Regions from separate parts of the Halomonas shantousis genome, predicted to be linked through region 1. Evidence: predicted binding sites of a transcription regulator. Region 1 holds the regulator's gene; the other holds the start of a gene.
What was found. Region 1 encodes sigma-54, which starts transcription at its own class of promoters, with help from an activator protein. Its sites were predicted from a motif close to TGGCACNNNNNTTGCTNT; they were not measured.

Region 1 (7,389 bases):
CTGCGTGCAGAGCGTGTCGAGATCCAGCGCAACGACAGCGGCCAGGTGACTCGGGTGACCGCCACCGGAGGCGCCGATCGCGCCTATCTCGAGCAGAAGCCGGCCCCTGAGGACCCCGTCGTCAAGGGCTGGGGGAAGACCATCATCTATCATGCCGGCGAACGCCGCGTGGAACTCATCGATCAGGCCGAGCTGCACCAGGGCGGTGACACCTTCAACGGCGCCTACGTGGAGTATTTTCTCGATCGCCGTCAGGTGCAGGCCCGCTCCCAGACTCAGGGCAGCGAGCGCCAACGTGTCCGCATGACCCTGACACCACAGCAGCAGTAACCCCAACGGTCTACCGAGCCGCCCTTGGGCGGCTCGGCAAAATCACGCGCACGACAAGGATGCCTCTTCATGAAGACCCTGAGCGCCACCAACCTGGCCAAGAGCTACAAGGGACGACGGGTCGTTCACGACATCAGTCTGGCGATTCGCCAAGGCAGCATCGTAGGGCTGCTCGGCCCCAACGGGGCCGGCAAGACCACCTCGTTCTACATGATCGTCGGCCTGGTACGCGCCGATGCGGGCAGCGTGCAGATCGACGAGCAGGATCTCTCACGCGCCGCCATGCACAAGCGCGCCCGGGCCGGGATCGGCTACCTGCCTCAGGAAGCCTCGATATTCCGCAAGCTATCGGTGGCCGATAACATCATGGCGATACTCGAGACCCGCTCCGAGCTCGGCAAGACCGATCGCAAGGCACGCCTCGAAGAGCTGCTCGAAGAGTTTCACATCGGCCACATCCGCAACAATGCCGGCATGAGCCTCTCCGGTGGCGAACGCCGTCGGGTCGAAATCGCCCGCGCGCTGGCCACCGAGCCTGCCTTCATACTGCTCGATGAACCTTTCGCAGGAGTCGACCCCATCTCGGTGGGCGAAATCAAGGGCATCATCCGCCAGCTGCGTGACCGCGACATCGGCGTACTGATCACCGATCACAACGTGCGCGAAACCCTCGACATCTGCGATAACGCCTATATCGTCGGTGACGGACGCATCATCGCCGAGGGTCGTACCGAAGCGATCCTGGCCAACCAGCGGGTGCGCGACGTCTATTTGGGCCACGAATTCCGCCTTTAACGGCGTTCCGAACACTACCGGAAGCTTCCGCTTGCCAGTCAATGACATACCACCATACAATCCTGCGTGGCATGATTGTTGCTTACCGCTTGCATGTCATGCTCCACGCAGATAACGTATGTTATTTATCAACGGCAAGTGACCCCACATCACCATGGCCATGAAACCTACGCTGCAGCTTCGTGTCGGCACCCAGCTGACCATGACTCCCCAGCTCCAGCAGGCGATTCAGCTTCTCCAGCTCTCTACTCTGGATCTGCGTCAGGAAATCCAGCAGGCGCTCGAGGCTAACCCCATGCTGGAACTCGACGAGGCCTTTGGCGAGCAGGAAGTCAGCGAGGCTCCGGAAGACGAGTGGGCCAGCGACATTCCCGATGAGCTGGCTCTGGACAGTGAATGGTCGGACACATTCCAGGATGCGGCCCCGGCCGCCAGCGGGCCGGCGGGCAGCGGTGAAGACGGGCCCGATTTCGATCGCAATGCCGCCGGTACGAGCCTGCGGGACCATCTGAACTGGCAGCTGGCCATGGCCGACTTCTCGCCACGGGACCGCGCGATCGCCGAGAGTCTGATCGACGCCGTAGGCAGCGATGGCTATCTCAGCGTGCCGCTGGACGAGCTGACCGAAGGGCTGCATGAGCAGGGTCTCGACGCGCTCAAGCTCGACGATACCGAACAGGTCCTGATGCGGATACAGCAGTTCGACCCTACCGGTGTCTGCGCACGGGATCTTCGCGAATGCCTGTTGCTGCAGCTTGGCAACCTGCCCGAGAACACGCCGCTGCTGCCCCAGACCAAGCGCCTAGTACGCCAGTTCCTCGACGTGCTGGCCGGCAATGACCGCAAACAGCTCAAGCGACGGCTACGCCTGGAAGATGCCGAACTCGACGCGGTCATCGCCATGATCCGCGCGCTCGATCCCCGGCCGGGTCAGGCCTTCGACGACAGCAGCAGCGCTTACGTGATCCCCGATCTCGTGGCTCGCCATGGTCGGGATGGCTGGCGCATCGAACTCAATCCCGAGGCGCTGCCCCGGGTTCGCATCCAGCCCGATTACGCCGCCCTGATCCGCCGTGCCGACAAGAGCGACGACAACATTTTCATGAAGCAGCATCTGCAGGAAGCCCGCTGGCTGCTCAAGAGCCTGTCCAGTCGTAACGACACCCTCCTTCGCGTGGGTCGCGAGATCATGACCCGCCAGTTCGATTTCCTGACTCACGGCGAAGAGGCCATGAAGCCCCTGGTACTGGCCGACATTGCCCAGGCCGTGGACATGCATGAGTCGACCATCTCGCGGGTCACCACGCAGAAGTTCATCCACACCCCTCGCGGCGTCTTCGAACTCAAGTACTTCTTTTCCAGCCATGTGGGCGGCTCGGATGGGGAGGGCGACGCCTACTCCAGCACCGCGATTCGCGCCCGCCTGAAGAAATTGATCGGCGATGAGCCGCCACGCAAGCCGCTTTCCGACAGCAAGCTCGTCGACCTGCTGGCCAAGGACGGCATCAAGGTGGCACGCCGCACGATCGCCAAGTATCGCGAGGCGATGGGCATCCCCTCATCCAGCGAACGCAAGCGTCTCGCCTGACGTGGCCCAACCCAAGCGAAGGGGTATGCAGCAGCATAAAAAGGATTACAATCAAATGGCACCCGTTGGAAAAGGAGCGTGCCATGCAAGTCAACATCACCGGCCATCATGTTGAAGTCAGTGACGCCCTGCGTGACTATATGAATGAAAAACTCGCGCGCCTGGCGCGTCACTATGACGGCATCACCCTCGCCCAGGTAACGCTCTCCATCGAGAAGGAACGACAACAAGCCGCCTGCACGCTTCATGTCGCCGGCGCAGACCTGCATGCCGAAGCTCAGGATAATGACATGTACGCGGCCATCGATGCGCTGGCCGACAAGCTCGATCGCCAACTGGTCAAACACAAGGAAAAAGCTCAGGCACGTGCCCAAGGCACCAGTGCCCGCTAACTCCCTATCATGAGATTGGAAAATATCCTACCCCCCGAGCGCACGCTGTTCGGTGTCACCGGGGGGAGTAAAAAGCGGGTGCTGGAATTCTTCAGCACCTTCATCGCCCAGAATACCCCCAGTCTCGACAGTCAGGAGGTCTTCAGCCGATTGATCGGTCGCGAGCGACTGGGCAGTACCGGAATCGGCAACGGCGTCGCCATCCCTCATGCACGCAACCCGCACTGCAAGACACCGATTGCCGGCTTCCTTCGCCTGCAGACTCCCATCGATTTCGATGCCATCGATGGCGAGCCCGTGGACTTGATCTTCGTCCTGCTGGTGCCGGAGGAAGCCGACGATACGCATCTTGCGCTGCTCGCCCAGGTCGCCGGGGTCATGAACGACGCCACGACCCGCACGAAGCTGCGCCAGGCGGGAAGTCAACGTGAGCTCCACGACATCCTCATCGATGCGATACGTCACTCCGATACCGGCCGTTAGGAAATCCCATGCAGCTCGTCATTATCAGTGGCCGCTCCGGCTCAGGAAAATCCGTCGCCCTGCAGGCTCTCGAGGATCTCGGCTACTATGCGATCGACAACCTGCCCGCCAATCTGCTGGTGGCGTTGATCGGCGAGCTGCAATCCGCGCCACCGGCACGCAGCAACATTGCCGTAAGTATCGATGCACGCAACTTGCCCGAGTCGCTGGAGCGTTTTCCCGGCTTGCTCGAAGGTATCCGCGAACGCGGCATCCATAGCCAGGTCGTCTATCTGACCTCCGATTCCAAGATCCTGCTGGAACGCTACTCGGCTACCCGACGGCGCCATCCGTTGACCCGGGATAGCGAGATGAGCCTGGCCGAAGCCATCGAGCATGAGCAGCACTACCTGACGCCGATCCGTCATCTGGCGGATCTCATCATCGATACTTCCAACCTTTCCGTGCACGACCTGCGGGGCCGTATCGCCGAGCAGGTGGCACGTCACACCGGACGCTCGCTGACGCTGACCTTCGAATCGTTCGGCTACAAGAAAGGTGTGCCCCTCGATGCCGACATGGTGTTCGATGTCCGCTGCCTGCCCAACCCCTACTGGGACCCACGACTGAGGCCTTTCAACGGGCGTGATGAGGAAATCATCCGCTTTCTCGAAGGGTACCCCGACGTCGCCGCCATGGGCGATGACATTCGAGACTGGCTGGAACGCTGGCTGCCGGCCTATCTGGACAGCAATCGCAGCTACCTTACCGTGGCCGTAGGCTGCACCGGGGGACAGCATCGCTCCGTCTATCTGGTCGAGCGACTGGCCCGGCACTTTGCCGGCCACCTGTCTGGCGTTCGGCTACGCCATCGTGAACTGGGCATTCAGAGCACGCCACAGGATTCCTCCAGTGCCCCGTCGTGAGCTGACATTGATCAACCAGCGCGGGCTGCACGCTCGCGCGGCAACCAAGCTGGTGCAGTGCTGCCAGCCCTACCAGGCACGCGTGAGCGTGACGCACGGTACGCGAGTCGCCGATGCGGCCAATATCATGTCGTTGCTGATGCTGGCCGCACCTTGCGGCACGATCCTCGAGATTCATGCCGAAGGCGAAGACGCCGACGCCGCCATTGACGCACTGGAAGCACTGTTCGCATCCCGCTTCGAAGAAGACGCCTGATTCCCCGACTGACATCGGCAGCGTCGGCCTGGCCGAACATCGTTTCTTTTCCCCTCGCCTGTCTCGCCGACGATGATAGAATCGGCGCAGCGAAAGCGTACTGCAAGCGCACCCCATCCCAGCGAGAGTCGACAGAAGGTGTCTCTGCATGAGCACGAACCCCGATAAGCTTCAGCCCCGACTGGCCAGGCTCAATGAGGCACTGGAGAGCGGTGCACTGGATCAGGCTCGGCGCATGCTCAATCGGGGGCTGGCACCCGTGGATGTGGCACATCTGCTGGAGTCGACGCCTCCGCGCGAACGCAACCTGCTCTGGGAGCTGATCGACCCCGACCTGCAGGGCGAAGTGCTGCAGTATCTCAACGAGGACATCCAGACCGAGTTTCTTAACCGAATGGACGCGGAACAACTGCTTTCCGCAACCGAAGGGCTCGATGTCGATGATCTGGCCGACCTGTTACAGCGTCTCCCCAATACCGTGATTCTCGAGGTTCTCCAGTCGATGGAGACTCAGGAACGCCAGCGTATCGAGACGGTGCTGTCCTATCCCGAGGACACCGCGGGCGGCCTGATGAACACGGATACCATCACCATCCGCCCCGATATCACCCTCGATGTGGTGCTGCGTTACCTGCGCCGCCATGAGCGTCTTCCCGACTCGACCGACACCCTATTGGTCGTGACCCGTCGGGACGAGCTGATCGGTACTCTGCCGATCAACCTTCTGCTGGTATCGGATCCCTCGATGTCGGTACGTGAAGTCATGGAGACCGATGCGGTGGCCATCCAGGCGACGGCGGCGGAAACCGAGGTGGCCACGCTGTTCGAGAAGTTCGATCTCATCTCCGCGCCAGTGATCAGCACCGATGGCAGGCTGCTCGGACGCATCACCATCGATGACGTCGTCGACGTCATTCGTGGCAACGCCGAGCATCGCGTGATGAGCATGGCCGGCCTCGACGAGGAGGAAGACACCTTCGCTCCCGCGCTGCGCACCAGTCGGCGGCGCGCCGTATGGCTGGGCATCAACCTGATCACCGCCTTCATGGCCTCGGCCGTCATCGGCCTGTTCGAGACGACCATCCAGCAGGTGACGGCACTGGCCGTTCTCATGCCGATCGTCGCCAGCATGGGAGGAATCGCCGGCTCCCAGGCCCTGACCGTGCTGATCAGGGGGATCGCCCTGGGGCACGTTTCGGGCAGCAACATCCGCTGGCTGCTCAATCGCGAGCTCATCACGGGGATGCTCAACGGCGCTCTCTGGGCCCTGGTCGTGGCCGGCATCGCGATCGTCTGGTTTAAGGATCTGACGCTGGGCTGGATCATCGGCACGGCGGTGATCATCAATCTGCTCACCGCAGCGCTGGCCGGCACTCTGCTGCCCGTCATGCTCAAGAAAGCCAAGATCGACCCGGCCCTCTCGGGCAGCGTCATCCTGACCACCATCACCGATGTCATCGGCTTCATGGCGTTTCTTGGCCTGGCCACGCTGTTCTATCTCTGATTTGCCGGGCCCGACTCACGAAACCTCTCATGCAACGCCCCGCTGAAGCGGGGCGTTGCATGGTTTGCCAAGCGATCTCCCATCATTCTCCGGCGACGGTCATCTCCCCGATCAGCCAGCTTCCGGTATGTATGCTGCCGCGGGTGTCGACATCGTTGCCCACGCCCGCCAGGTTGGCGAACATGTCGCGCAGATTGCCAGCGATGGTGAACTCTTCCACCGGGTGCTGAATCCTGCCGTTCTCGACCCAGAATCCTGCCGCACCGCGCGAGTAGTCGCCACTGACGGTATTGACGCCCTGCCCCATCAGCTCGGTGACCAGCACACCACGCCCCATACGGGCAAGCAGTTCGTCATGCGACGCCAACGGGGCCTCCAGACGCACGTTGCGCGCCCCGCCGGCATTTCCCGTGGTGGTCATGCCCAGCCGCCGGGCACTGTAGGCCGACAGCATGTAGCTGGCCAGTCGGCCACTCTCGATGAAGCGGTTGTCGCGCGTGGCCACGCCATCATTATCGAAGGCCGCGCTGGCCATCGCACCCACCTCGCGCGGCCTCTCCTCCAGGCTGAACCACTCGGGAAAGACCATCTCGTCCAACTGGTCGCAGAGGAAGGAGGCCTGACGATAGAGCGATCCGCCAGCGATGGCGCTGAGGAAATGACCGATCAGCCCGCTGGCCAGTTCGGGCGCGAATAGTACCGGCAGACGGCCCGTCGCCGGACGCTTGGCCCCCAGGCGCCTGAGCGTTCTTTCGGCAGCGCTTCGCCCGATCTCCTCCGCACGACGCAGTTTGCTCGGGTCGCGCTCACTGGAATAGTCGTAGTCGCGCTGCATGCCCTTGTCGTCGCCGGCAATCAACATGCACGACAGCGAATGACGGCTACCCCGCTGGCTGCCCAGAAAGCCGTGACTGTTGCCATAGACGCGCACGCCCTCACCGCTCGACAGACTTGCCCCGTCGGAGTTGGTGATACCGGCCACGTCACGCCCGGCCGCTTCGCATGCCAGCGCCCGCTCGATGGCATCCTCCGTGCTCAGGCTCCAGGGATAATGCACCTTGAGGTCGGGAAAGTCGGTCGCCATCAATTCCGCCTCAGCCAGCCCCGATGCCGGGTCCTCGCCGGTATAGCGCGCA
Region 2 (7,389 bases), on a different contig from region 1:
TTGATTGGCTGTGGTTATTGTTGATTGAGGTCAATTCTACCCGGCTTGGGAGCGGTAATAATGACCTGGTCACGGTAGCTTTTACCCGTTCCGCTTCCGCACTGTCTCGCCAGGGGCCCTGCCATGCTCGAAGACGTCATGCTTGCCGACCTCACCGCCGAACTACCCAGTGCAGTGCGCCTACAACGGCTGGTCAGAACCCTGCGTGAATATTTTCGCTGCGGCGCGGTGGGGCTGCTGCGTCTCGACGATGATGCGCTGTGTCCGGTAGCGGTCGACGGTCTGACGCGCGAGGCGCTGGGGCGACGCTTCGTGATCGCTCAGCATCCGCGCCTGGCAGCGATCCTCGCCCAACGCGAGACGGTGGCCTTTCCGCCCGACTCGACCCTGCCCGACCCCTACGACGGTCTGGTCGATAACCAGATCGGCGAACCCTTGCCGGTGCATGACTGCATGGGCATCAGCCTGCATGTCGAGGGCAACCTGTGGGGAGCGTTGACCCTGGATGCACTTACCCCGGGCACCTTCGATGGGCGTGCCCAGGATGACCTGCAGCGTTTCACCCTGCTGGCCGAGGCCGCCGTGCGCATGACCCGCCTGGAGCAGGACGTGCGTCGCCTGCGCCTGTCGCGAAGCGATGCTGGCCAGGACGTCACTGAACGTCAGGAGGGGGAGATCATTGGGCAGAGTTCGATCCTCCGTCGGCTACTGGACGAGCTCGAGGTGGTGGGGGATTCTGAGCTGCCGGTGCTGTTCACGGGGGAGACCGGTGTGGGCAAGGAGCTGTTCGCACGCCACCTGCACCAGCGTTCACGGCGTCGGCGACGCCCGATGATTCAGGTCAATTGCGCCGCATTGCCGGAATCGCTGGCCGAAAGCGAGTTGTTCGGCCATGTGAAGGGCGCCTTCTCGGGAGCGGGGAATGCCCGCGCCGGGCGCTTCGAAGCGGCAGACGGCGGTACGCTGTTTCTCGACGAGGTCGGCGAATTGCCGCTGGCCATCCAGGCCAAGTTGTTGCGTACCTTGCAAAATGGCGAGATCCAGCGCCTGGGTGAGGACGAACCGCGCCACGTCGATGTGCGGGTGATCGCCGCCACCAACCGTAACCTGCAAGACAGTGTGCGCGCCGGTCACTTTCGTGCCGATCTCTATCATCGACTCTCGGTCTATCCGGTGCCGATTCCGCCACTGCGTGAGCGGGGCAGCGACGTGCTGGTGCTGGCCGGGCATTTCCTCGAGCTCAACCGGGCCCGCCTGGGGGTACGCAGTCTGCGTCTGTCGCCGTCCGCCGAGGATGCGCTGAGTGGTTACGACTGGCCGGGCAACGTGCGTGAACTTGAACACGTCATCAGCCGTGCGGCAATCAAGGCGCTCAGCCAGGGCGCGCGTCGTGAGGATATCATTACCCTGGAACCTGGGCTGCTCGACCTGCCGCTGGTCACGGCCTCGGCCCCGAGTGTGACGGTAGCACCGTCCCCTGACGCCCCGGTGGAAGCGTTGCACGACAGCGTGGCGCGCAGCCAGCGACAAGCCATACACCATGCCCTCGAACGTGCCGACGGAAACTGGTCGGCGGCGGCGCGTCTGCTCGAGGTCGACTCCAGCAATCTGCACAAGCTGGCGCGCCGGTTAGGTATCAAGTAGCGGGCGAGCAGGGCGCGATGGGTATCGTTAACTACCGGCCCGCCGGGCCACCGGCACCCGTTCGAAATGCGCCGCGCGCCGCGATGCCCGCAGAGTCTGGCTGAGTATGGTGATATCTACCCTTTCAAGGTTCTATATACCCTGAGCGTGCAGGGTATTTTTCACCGTAAAGCTGCGCAAACCCCTCAAGACGGGCGCTCGAGAACTGGCACGCCACTTGCTAAATGAAAGTATCTCTCACCTCAGCGGGGATTTACTGTCATGAACCTGATCGAACAGACCGTCGGCCGCACCGCCCTGACCCTACCCGGCGCCACGCGAGTATTCCGCGACCACAACATAGACTTCTGCTGTGGCGGGCGCATCAGTCTGCGCGAGGCTGCCGAGCACGCCAATCTGGCCCCCGAGACGCTTGTGGCGGAGCTCGAGGCGCTGCCCCAGGGCATGAGCGACGCGCACGACTGGGCATCGGCCAGCAACGCCGAGCTGATCGACCATATCCTGACTCGCTACCATGACGTCCACCGCCAGCAGTTACCCGAGCTGGTGCGCATGGCGCAGCGCGTCGAGCAGGTCCACGGCGAGCGCAACACCTGTCCGACCGGCCTGGCCAGGCTGCTCATCACCCTCTACCAGGCGCTTGAGAGCCATATGCAGAAAGAGGAGCAGATTCTCTTCCCCATGCTGCGTCAAGGTGTGGGCGCCCAGGCCCAGGGGCCTATCGCCATCATGCGTCACGAGCATGACGATCATGGCGAGAGCCTGGGGCAGTTGATGGCGCTGACCGACGACATCACCCCGCCCAAGGGCGCCTGCACGACCTGGCGCGCCCTGTATGCCGGGTTACGCGAGTTCCGCGAAGACCTGATGCAGCACATCCACCTGGAGAATAACGTGCTCTTCGAACGTGTGGGCTGAGACCACGACCACAAGAACCGGCAGGCCACACCTGGCCTGCCGCAGGACGCCGTCCATCCCCCGGTACGGTCGGCGTCAAGCCCCTCCCTCTGAATGACTGGAGCTCTCATGCGCTTCTGGAAACGCAAGGCCATTGCCTCACACTCCAATCCGCCCCAGGAGGTCGCCGCCACCCTCGCCGAACGCGACCGACTGCAGGCGCGAATCGCTCAGCTCGAGGACGAGCAGCGCGTCCATCGACACCTGTTCACCAATCTCACCGGCTTCGGCGACTCCGTGGTCGCCCTGCGCGAATCCTTCACCGAACTCTCCGAATTGCTGGTGAGCAATCGCAACGTCACTGACTTCACTGCAAGCGAGTCCCTGCGCAGCCAGGACGCCCTCAACACCATGGTAGCGGAGCTTCGCGCCCTCAATCAGCGCATCGGGCTGGCCGCCGAACAGGTCACTTCGCTGCGCGACGATGCCGGTCGTATCGGCAGCTTCGTGGGGGTCATCGAGGAGATTTCGCTGCAGACCACGCTACTCGCCTTCAATGCCAGCATCGAGGCGGCACGGGCCGGTGACGCTGGTCGCGGCTTCGCCGTCGTGGCTACCGAGGTACGCGAGCTGGCTTCGCGCACCACGACTGCCACCAACGAGATCGGCGGGCTCAATGGCAGCATTCTCAGCCAGGCCGACCAGGTGGACGGGACAATGGAGGACAATGCGTGCAAGGCCGAGCGGCTGAGTAGCGAGGCGAGCCAAGTGATGACGCGCACCGAACAGCTGCTGACCCTGACCGGCGAGAGCAGCCAGGCGCTTTCCTTCTCCGCCATGCTAAGCGAGGTGGAACTCGCCAATCTGGAGGAGCTGGAGATCAAGCTCGAGGTCTACCGTATCTTCATGGGGTTGTCGAAAACCCGGGCCGAGGAACTCCCCGATGAGACCCAGTGTGCCCTGGGCCGCTGGTACTATGCCGGGACCGGTAGCCAACAATTCTATAGCGATAAGGATTTTCAGGCGCTGGAGGGACCGCATATCGAGGTACACCGCCAGGCCATCGAGGCGGTGCGTTGCTACGAAGAAGGCCACATCGACGAGGCCATGAGTGCCTTGGCGAAGATGGAATCCGCCAATCTGAATGTGATGAAGCGCCTGCGCTACATCATGCGCAAGTATCGGCCGAATACACACCAGGCCAGCCTGGGCGCGTTCGATCAGTCGACGGGTAGCCTCACCCACGCCCCGCTTCCTGCAACGACGACTCGGGTAACCGGTAATTCGAACGCAGGAATCGGCGAAGTTGCCGCGCAATACTGACAGGAGGCGCTCATGTTCATCTCCGCTCTCGAACGGCTGCAAGAAGACCACCGCGGATACGACGGTCTGTTGTGTCTCCTCGACCGTCAACTTCCCGGGGCCCGACGTGGCGACATGCCCAGCATCGTCCTGCTGCGCGATATCCTTGGCTACATGACCCGGCACGCCGAGCGTACGCACCATGCCTTCGAACAACGTCCGTATGAGTGCCCCGGTTGGGAGCCGGCCATGGGATCACTGTCCTCGGTTTACCAAGCAGGAGTCACCGCATGAAAAGCCGCGAAACTGTCCCGTCAGTCCCCGTCGCCGAATCACTCCCTATCGTCGAGTCACTGCGCTGGCCGGATGAGGATGAACGCCTCACGATCGGGTCGGTGGAAGGAGCCGGGGAGTTCTCCTGTGCCTGCCATTTCTCGGATATGGGCATGCAGGCATCCCTGGCCAGGGAACTCTACTCGTTGGTTTTGAAGTAGTGCGTTGGTTTTGAAATAGTGCGGCCGCTCGCTCCATGACAAGGCATCGTGACGTAGCCAGGCGCAACAGGCTGCCTGCCCATGTGCTGTTCTTTCCTGCCGCAAGCCTGTATGCGGCTCTGCTGGTCCCGCTCTCGCTCTGGGCAATGTTCCATCGTCCTGATCTGCTGCCCAGTCTGAACAGTGGTCTGGGGCATGCCCGGGAGTTGCTTTTCGGGTTTGCCCTGGCCGTAGTGGCGGGATACCTGCTGGGGCCCATGCCTCCATACCGTCTGGCTGCGCTCTTTCTCCTGTGGCTGGGAGCCAGGGTGAGCTACCTGCTGATACCTTCTAGCCTGTTGCCCTCCCTGCTGGGCGCGGCTTTCGCCGTGATGCTGGGCGCTCTTCTGCTGCCTCGTTTTCGCACCGCCAGAAAATGGCGCAACCGTCTGCTGGCTCCGTTGTTGCTGCTGATCTGCTTGCTGGCGGTGATGGCATTCGGGCTGGCGTACACAAAAACGCTGACAGGCCTGCGCTATGCCGTCGTGCACCAGGCCGTACTGCTGCTGGCACTGCTCATGCTGTTCATGGGCGGGCGTGTGGTTGCACCGGCAATGGCCGGATACCGGTTACGCCGGGGCGAGGCTGTCGGGGCCCGGGTTCAGCCACGTATCGAGGGGCTGATCATGACCGGCATGCTGTTCAGCGTGCTGCTGTCGGTCTGGCCGTCCGGACGGCCATGGGCGGGCTGGGCCCTGGCCGGAACCGGTCTGCTGGCACTGGTGCGCCTGCTTCGCTGGCAGCTGTGGCGCTGCGCCCGTCGGCCGGATCTGCTCTGTCTGGGGATCGGCTATGGCTGGCTGGCGGCGGGCCTGCTGAGTAATGGGACTGCTCAAGGAGTGGGGCAGGCGACGCCGGCATTGCTGCATATCATCACCCTAGGCGCATTGGGCACCCTGACGGGTGTCGTCATGCTGCGTACCGCCATCCTGCAAGCCGCGCCCCGGACCGAAGCCGATCTTGGCCGGGAGCGGATCATCGTTGCCTTCACGCTGCTGATCGGCATGGCAACCCTGCTGCGTCTCGCAGCGCCGCTGGTCCCGGGGCTGTATCTGCCGCTGCTGTGGGCGGCGGCGCTGGCCTGGAGCCTGGCCTGGCTTCTGGCCGTGTGGAGACTGTGGCTGGCGGTCGGCATGACACTGCAACGCCGCTCCATGCGCCGGGCCGAAGCGTAACCGGAACTGGACCTGTCGGTGGCAACGAGCGATGCCTGGCTGGGTCTCATGCCGTTGGCCGACAGAAGGCGACGGCACCGACAAGGCTCCCCGCCGTATCCCTGATGAGGGAGAAGCACACCTCTGCATAACATGGCTGCCCCGCTGCGGTTAGGGCGCGGGTGCGTACGAATTGCCCGCCCAGCCGGGTGCTGCCCGTGGACAGGGCCTGCTCGAATCCGCGCCAATGAGCAGCGCGCAACTTTTCGGGAATGATCAGATCGAGGCTCTGTCCATGCGCATGTTCTGCGGTAAAGCCGAAAAGGTCGGTCGCAGCGCTATTCCAGTAGCGAATCAGGCCCTGGCGGTCGGCATAGATAGTGGCAAGCGGGTTCTCTTCCAGAATAGCTTCGAGAATGTGCTGTTGTAGAGCCATCTGACACCTTTGGTAAGAGGAGGAGCGGTCGTCGGGATACCGTGAGTAAAGGCATGGTCCGCATCTCGGTTGACATCGAGCGAATTGATGATCAGAAGCTGATCTCGACCAGTCACTGCAGAAACCCGGGGCTGACATTTCAGCAAGGGCTCTAACGGGTTTGTGATACAGGAATCTCCTGGAAAACTGCCGCAGATCTCTATAAGATATATATGTAATGCATCTTATAGGAGAGATGCCATGACCTTTGTCGTGACCGAAAACTGTATCAAGTGTAAATATACGGATTGCGTAGAGGTATGTCCTGTCGACTGCTTCTATGAAGGCGAAAATTTTCTTGTCATTCATCCTGATGAATGCATCGATTGTGCTCTTTGCGAACCTGAATGTCCTGCCGAGGCTATCTTCCCCGAAGATGAACTGCCCGATTCGCAGCGCCATTTCCTTGAACTCAACGCCGAGCTGGCGGAAAAATGGCCGTCAATTACTGAAGCGAAAGCGCCTCTCGATGAAGCGGAAAAATGGGATGGTGTCGCCGGTAAGCTGGATTACCTGAACAAGGAGTAGATTGGCCTAAACGCTCTGTCTGAAAATTGTCTGCGCTCGTCCATACGGCATTAAAAATTGGCTCGGGCGCGAGTCCGATCAAACGACTCATTTACATCTCGTGAACTGGTACGCCAGCCCGGTCCATTTTTTCGCCAATTTTTGCCTTGTCTGGCCATCTCTCGTCGATTTTTCAGACAGAGCTTAGATCCCTGTCGCGCCGGCTCGGAGCGAAGGACCGAGCCGGACTCGTTGGCTTTCGAGATCGCGGGCCTATCCTCATGGGTCAGAAAATGAGGAGCATGATCGTGACGAGCACGCACACGATCGCGACGACGGCCCAGATCGTTGGCCAGGCCTTACCTTCGTCCTTCTGAACGGATACCGTCTTCATCGGGTCGGTACCACGTTGATCCGGTCCATACAGCTCATCGTGCCGCTTCTTGAGCGCGGGATTCAGCGGCACGTCATTCGTCGTCTCATCGGAAGATTTGTCGGGCGGTGTGGTGTTCATCGGTCACCTCTTGTTTCTCGCGCTAGGGAGGGCTGCTCGCGCAGCCTCCGATCGGTCAGCTGCCAGCGCACCATGAGGGCCAGGCAGGTGGCTCCCGGGTCGGAGCTGTTGCTGATTCTGCTCGTCAGCTGGGCCCAGGCATGCGGGTCGGCGAAGCGGCTGAAGTCGGCAATGGCGGCACGCGCCAGGCCCGCCAGCGACGTGCCGGCGCGCCTGGCAGCCAGTCCGGCCTCTTCCGCGAGCTCGGGATCGGTGGCCTCGATCCATGCCTGGAAGCCGGTAGTGGAGCGCTTCGCGTCGCCCAGAAGATCACCCAGTGTCGGTGTCGGCATCAGTGATCTCCCATGGATGACGATGGCTCGA

Region 2: ytfE (iron-sulfur cluster repair protein YtfE) is a predicted target of sigma-54. The motif match lies at 1,851-1,868, and genes of this name have one in related genera.

Annotation. Positions count from the first base shown of each region.
Region 1 covers NZ_BAAIER010000002.1:2,541,463-2,548,851, forward strand. Annotated here, with positions in the region: gene lptA (lipopolysaccharide transport periplasmic protein LptA) at 1-330, shown strand, start outside; gene lptB (LPS export ABC transporter ATP-binding protein) at 400-1,125, shown strand; gene ACYQ12_RS12260 (RNA polymerase factor sigma-54) at 1,280-2,713, shown strand; gene hpf (ribosome hibernation-promoting factor, HPF/YfiA family) at 2,797-3,105, shown strand; gene ptsN (PTS IIA-like nitrogen regulatory protein PtsN) at 3,115-3,588, shown strand; gene rapZ (RNase adapter RapZ) at 3,597-4,493, shown strand; gene ACYQ12_RS12280 (HPr family phosphocarrier protein) at 4,480-4,749, shown strand; gene mgtE (magnesium transporter) at 4,898-6,253, shown strand; gene pmbA (metalloprotease PmbA) at 6,336-7,389, opposite strand, start outside.
Region 2 covers NZ_BAAIER010000001.1:61,121-68,509, forward strand. Annotated here, with positions in the region: gene norR (nitric oxide reductase transcriptional regulator NorR) at 124-1,644, shown strand; gene ytfE (iron-sulfur cluster repair protein YtfE) at 1,906-2,562, shown strand; gene ACYQ12_RS00245 (methyl-accepting chemotaxis protein) at 2,671-3,864, shown strand; gene ACYQ12_RS00250 (hypothetical protein) at 3,877-4,137, shown strand; gene ACYQ12_RS00255 (hypothetical protein) at 4,134-4,337, shown strand; gene ACYQ12_RS00260 (NnrS family protein) at 4,373-5,551, shown strand; gene ACYQ12_RS00265 (PAS domain-containing protein) at 5,598-5,966, opposite strand; gene fdxA (ferredoxin FdxA) at 6,207-6,533, shown strand; gene ACYQ12_RS00275 (hypothetical protein) at 6,799-7,026, opposite strand; gene ACYQ12_RS00280 (hypothetical protein) at 7,023-7,358, opposite strand; gene ACYQ12_RS00285 (peptidylprolyl isomerase) at 7,358-7,389, opposite strand, start outside.